Linked DNA regions of Acidicapsa ligni. The protein of the gene in region 1 interacts with the protein of each later gene in a pairwise test. Links are inferred from orthologs where the notes say so. Each region holds a gene or a part of one and is shown in the gene's direction. Other genes may lie near its edges.

What was found. The genes of interacting proteins can lie anywhere in the genome.
Region 2: the proteins of rho (region 1) and hfq interact in binary tests that used the Escherichia coli proteins (3 or more experiments, as listed by UniProt). The link is inferred for Acidicapsa ligni from one-to-one orthologs.

The regions. Positions count from the first base shown.
Region 1 is NZ_JAGSYG010000002.1:253,308-256,289, forward strand. Bases 1-2,980 are described here. They hold rho (transcription termination factor Rho), read left to right. Parts: upstream 1-855; coding sequence 856-2,106; downstream 2,107-2,980. Other genes in these bases: OHL19_RS07505 (DNA-directed RNA polymerase subunit omega), read left to right, coding at 534-755; OHL19_RS07520 (beta strand repeat-containing protein), read right to left, coding at 2,886-2,980. Outside these bases: more of OHL19_RS07520, read right to left, coding at 2,981-2,982. UniProt on the Escherichia coli protein: Facilitates transcription termination by a mechanism that involves Rho binding to the nascent RNA, activation of Rho's RNA-dependent ATPase activity, and release of the mRNA from the DNA template.
Region 2 is NZ_JAGSYG010000002.1:444,150-447,122, forward strand. Bases 1-2,971 are described here. They hold hfq (RNA chaperone Hfq), read left to right. Parts: upstream 1-1,300; coding sequence 1,301-1,642; downstream 1,643-2,971. Other genes in these bases: OHL19_RS08195 (DegT/DnrJ/EryC1/StrS family aminotransferase), read right to left, coding at 1-808; hflX (GTPase HflX), read left to right, coding at 1,719-2,971. In the rest of the region: more of hflX, read left to right, coding at 2,972-2,973. UniProt on the Escherichia coli protein: RNA chaperone that binds small regulatory RNA (sRNAs) and mRNAs to facilitate mRNA translational regulation in response to envelope stress, environmental stress and changes in metabolite concentrations.

The DNA.
Region 1 (2,982 bases):
GTAGGGCTGGCTGGAGATGGCAGTTTCATAGGATAAGCTTCTTGTTTTCTATGGAAATCTTCAGGAATAGAGGGTAGGCCGCATAAATGTGCTATAAAAAAGGGTTGACCTAGGAGCACTGTGGGTATAGATTCATGAGTGCTAACCAACAAGGCAGACATCGCGTAGACCTGTAGGGGATGCGCTCTGCGTCGCTTTGATTCCGCGTCATCTTATGTTGCGGTTCACCGGGAGTATCGGTGCGACCGATAGTGTGTTTATCCGGTAGTTGTTGGATATTGCCGGATTTGATTGGCAGGCTGGATTCAATTGATCCAGATTGAACATTGCAGTTTCTGCGGTAGCAATATCGTGGGAGTGAATTATGAGAAGGGTGTCAAAAATGAGTTATCAGAATAGCAGCAACTTTTTGAACTCTATCCCCTTTTTTTGCGTCTAACAAATGTCTGTAAACAAAAAGGGCGTGCCGCTCAACGGGCGTCCTCTGCACCGGTCAAGCCGGGCAGTGATCACCACAAAGGAGAACGATGCATATGCGCTCGGAACTGATTTTTGGGGCACTTACTCACGTGTCCAACCGCTACCAGTTGTGCCAACTGGCGAGCAAGGCAACCCGTAAGTTGCACAAGCCGAACAGCCGGCTGCAGGATACGACGAACGAAGTTCTTTACCGCTTTCGTAATGCCAATCCTGGTATGTCGGCGCCGATCACGGAACCGGAAGCTCAGCCAGTAGAGCAGCGCCGCGCAGCTTAAGCGCGGCCTGCAAGGCCTGCCGTAACCACAACCCCGCCTTTTATTTCCCCGGAGTTCCCTCCAATCCATCCCCCTCCTATCCTCCTAGTCGCAGGTATCCATGACCATTGCTGAGTTAAAAGAGAAAAACATCACCGAATTGAGCCGCATTGCGCGCACACTGGACATTCCCGGCGCTAGCGGTCTCCGCAAACAAGACCTTATCTTTAAGATTCTGCAGGCGCAGAGCGAAAAAGAGGGGCATATTTTTGCCGAGGGCGTCCTCGAAATCCTGCCTGACGGTTATGGTTTTCTCCGTTCTCCGGATTACAACTATTTGCCCGGCCCGGATGATATTTATGTCTCCCCGTCCCAGATTCGCAAGTTTGACCTCAAGACCGGCGACACGATCAGCGGCAATGTTCGTCCGCCACATGAGGGCGAGAAGTACTTCGCACTGGTTAAGATTGAAGCGATCAACTTCGAGTCTCCTGAGGAGACGCGCAACAAGATTCTTTTCGACAATCTGACGCCGCTTTATCCACAGGAACGCATCAAGATGGAGACTGTTCGCGAGCAGACGAGTGGCCGCGTGATGGATCTGTTGACGCCGGTGGGCAAGGGGCAGCGCGGTTTGATCGTAGCTCCGCCTCGTACAGGCAAAACGATGCTGTTGCAGTCGATTGCCAACTCGGTGACGACCAACCATCCTGAGGTTGTGCTGATCGTACTGCTGATTGATGAGCGTCCGGAAGAAGTCACGGATATGCAGCGGTCGGTGAAGGGCGAAGTCATCAGCTCCACCTTTGATGAGCCGGCGGCGCGCCACGTACAGGTCGCCGAAATGGTGATTGAGAAGGCCAAGCGCCTGGTGGAGCACAAGCGTGATGTGGTGATCCTTCTGGACTCCATTACGCGTCTTGCCAGGGCTTACAACACGATTGTGCCGCCTTCGGGCAAGGTACTCTCGGGCGGTGTGGATTCAAATGCGCTGCAGCGGCCGAAGCGGTTCTTTGGCGCGGCTCGCAATATTGAAGAAGGCGGGTCTTTGACGATCATTGCGACGGCTCTTGTCGATACTGGTTCGCGTATGGACGAGGTCATCTTTGAAGAGTTCAAGGGCACGGGCAATATGGAAGTGATTCTGGATCGCAAGCTGGTTGATAAGCGAGTGTTTCCGGCAATCGACATTCAGCGCTCGGGCACCCGTAAGGAAGAGCTGCTTATTCCCAAGGAGGATTTGCAGCGTATCTGGGTTCTGCGCAAGGTGCTGAATCCGCTGTCTCCTGTGGAAGCGATGGAACTGCTGGTGAGCCGCCTTGAAAAGGTGCGCAACAACGCAGAATTCCTGCAGAACATGAACCATCTGTAGAGTTCTCTCTAGGGTTCAAGGCGGGAAGGGGAGTTTGCTTCCAGGTGCATGCAAGGCTTTCCACTGCACCTGTTTGCGGATTTCCCTCTCGCTGATAGAATAGAAAAGTTGTTTCCCAATGTGGGGCTGTAGCTCAGCTGGGAGAGCGCCTCGTTCGCAACGAGGAGGCCAGCGGTTCGATCCCGCTCAGCTCCACCAAATAAATATCAAATTTATAATTCGAAAACCTGGGGCCAACTTGTCCTCATTCAATACCAGAATTGAGAAATCGGATACTTATCCGATTTGGCGACTACTCGGACAGGCGCAGGATCAGTTGTCGGCGACGACAGGAGAAGCATCCGGATGCTTCTCGAATGTCCAACTCTCCCAAAGCCAATGGGGACGTGCGGTCACCCGTGCAGTTGCCTGATACGAAAGCATTGACCGATACCATCGTTCAATAGATTCTCCTCTATACGTCTGCATTCATGACAATTGTGCGGCGCCTCGGAATTAAGCGAAAAAGCACTGCGCTTTGGAATTGCGAGCTGAAGAAGTTCGATGTGCATCTTCGGATCGAAAGTGTCGGACCAGAGGTGCGTGCCCGAATTCGTACGGAACTGCTGTGCCTGATACTCCGTATCAACGGCATATCAGATTCGAGGATATTGCTTTGCCTCTGCGACTGCGCCCACATCGCTCTGCAAACTGCCTACGAATATGCGGATCTGGATTGGTCTATTCCGAATACCGTCGACAGAGGGTCTCGATATGATGGCTCGAGCTTGAGGTTTGCGTTACTGCACGTCGAGCGTAATGGTGGCGGATTGTTGGATATTGCCGCTGGTCGCCGTTACTTTCAGGGTATACGTCTCCGGCGGTGGCGAGGAGCCT
Region 2 (2,973 bases), 190 kb from region 1 along the record:
CCAGTCCGGCAGCTGCAAAGAGTTCGTGATAGCGGGCAGCGGCCTGATGGCGCTTCTCGTTCCACTCTGAAATGTATTTGAGTTTTACCTGCAGGATTGCGCCTTGGAAGCCATCCATGCGCGCATTCCAGCCGACTTCGTCATGATGGTAGCGTTCGCGCATTCCATGCTGGCGCAGCATTTTGAGGCGTTCGGCCAACTCTGGATTGTTGGTTGTGACCATGCCCGCATCCCCGGCAGCACTCAGGTTCTTGGTGGGATAGAAGCTGAAGGCAGCCAAGTCGCCGAGGGCTCCGGCGCGTTCTCCGTCAGAGCGAGCGCCCCATGCCTGGGCTGCGTCTTCAATCAACGCGAGCTCGTAGGTTTTGCCCAGAGCGGCGAAGGCGGACCATGGCGCACACTGGCCGTAGAGGTGGACCGGCAGCAGGGCGCGGACGGGCACTGCCTGAGACTGTTGAAGTAGATTTTCTGCGCGATCTGGATCCAAATTGAAGGAAACCGGATCAATATCGGACAGCAAAGGAGTAGCGCCGGCGCGCAAGATAGAACTGACAGAGGCGAAGAAGCTGAAAGGTGTGGTGATGACGGCAGTGCCCGGTCCAATATTTGCTGCAGCTAAAGCCAACCAGAGGGCATCCGTTCCGGAAGAACAGCCGACAGCATGGCTGACTCCAAGATGCTCCGCTGCCGCAGCCTCGAAATTTGCTACGGGATTGCCGAGAATGAATTGTCTTGTTTCCAGCACGTGGCCCATTGCGGCGAGAAGTTCGTCGTGGATAGGAGTGTACTGGCGGGACAAATCGAGCATCGGGACCGCCTGGACTGGGATTACATGGCCTGGGGCCGCGGTTTTTGTGTCTGCCGATACTGCGGTTGCGGTGGAATCTGTCTGTTTGCTGTTCGAGGTCGCCACTCAGTTATGGTATCAACTTCCCATTGAAACTCGAAACGCGTCCAATGGAAGGGTGAGCGCATCTCATGCGATAGCAGGTTCCGGTTTGATGCGATGAAAGTCGGTCAAACGATAAGCAATGAAATCTCACATGGATGTGAATCTTTGTTGAAACAACGTGTTAGCCCCTATAGTGTGATTTGGTAGATTGCGGAAACCAAAAGCGATTTGAATTGCATGCGGTGACCGGTTTGCAGCAGCGGGGACGGCAACAGTCAGGAAGGGAACTCTGCACCAGCGTCAGCCTGAGCTTCAGGTTTGGATTTCAACACTGGGCGGCAACTCCTGTCGAACTGTCTCCAGAAAATATGAACAGACTTTGAAAACAAGAAAGCAGGAGATCGGCACATGGATAACAAGCCGGCACAAAACATTCAGGATACATTCCTGAACACCGTTCGGAAGGACAAGACACCGATCACGATTTATCTGGTGAGCGGCGTCAAGTTAACCGGTAAGATTCGTTCTTTCGACAAGTATTCGGTGTTGCTCGAGAACAACAGCCAGGAGCAGTTGATCTTCAAGCACGCCATTTCTACAGTTGTCAGCAACCGTAGTGTGCTGCATACGCCGGAACATCGGGCGCCAGGGCAAGGGCCTGGTGCGCCGTTGACTCCAGCCTCCAGCGTGGGTGCGCCCGCGACAGGTGGTGGTGCGTCGGCAGCCAATCCCCAGGCAAATCATTCGTAAAGATCGCAGTCACGATTTGAGGAACGACACATTTGGGAATGGCACGGATGCTTCAGGCTTTGCCGAGGGGCGTTCCGTGTCATACCGCGATGGTCGCGACTCTATTCCTTCCTCGTCCCGCCAGCGGCAGGAGCGGGCGGTGCTCGTAGGCGTGGATTTGTCCAGCCACAGCAAGGTCCGCCGCCCTGGAGCTGAGGGTGCGAAGGCGGCTTCGCGCCTGACCGCCGAATCCACTCACGAGTTCAGTAATGAGTTGGAGACCGGCTCCGATTCACTGGTACTTTCCGATCCAGCACTTTCCGATTCTGCTCTGGGCATCTCGACGGATCTTAACGTGGATGCTTCGCTGGCGGAGTTCTCTGAACTGGTAGAGAGTGCCGGGGCGATCGTGGTAGGACGCACGTTACAACGGCGCAGCAGGCCTGATCCGGCGACTCTGATCGGTGCGGGCAAAGTGGAAGAGATTGCCGGTATTGCTGCCGCGAACAACGCCGACCTGGTGTTGTTCGATCACAATCTTTCGCCGACACAGTTGCGCAATCTTGAAGACGCGTTGCCATGTGCGGTGCTGGACCGGACACAGTTGATCCTCGATATTTTTGCCCGGCATGCACGAACCCGCGAAGGGCAGTTGCAGGTCGAGCTGGCGCAGCTTGAGTACATGCTCCCACGGCTTGCCGGACGTGGAAAGTCGATGTCCCAGCTAGGCGGCGGCATTGGCACACGCGGACCGGGTGAAACCAAGCTGGAGACGGACCGCCGTGCGATTCAAAAGCGGCTGGTGCATCTGCGTGGTGAGCTGGATTCGGTTCGCAGGATTCGACGGCAACAGCGGCAGCGGCGGGAGTCAGCGCCGGTGCCGACGGTTGCCCTGGTGGGCTATACGAACGCGGGCAAGAGCACCTTGTTCAACCGGTTGACGGGCGCGGGCGTGCTGGCTTCTTCGCGAATGTTTGCGACTCTGGACCCCAAGCTGCGCGCGTTGGAGCTGCCGAGCCGGAGGAGGATTCTGCTTTCGGACACGGTAGGTTTTATTCGCAATCTGCCGCATACGCTGGTGACGAGCTTCCGCGCGACGCTGGAAGAGGTTGAGCGAGCCGAGGTTCTGCTGCATATTCGCGATGCGGCTTCGCCATACGGGGACGAGCAGAAATCCCAGGTGGAAAAGGTTTTGGGTGAGTTGGAAGTGCTGAACAAGCCACGTATCGAAGTGTTGAACAAGATCGATCTGCTCACTGCTGAAGAGCGCGCAGGGCTGGAGCACCGAGGAATCGTGACCGTCTCGGCATACACCGGCGATGGGCTGGAAGGATTGCTCAAAGCGATCGACG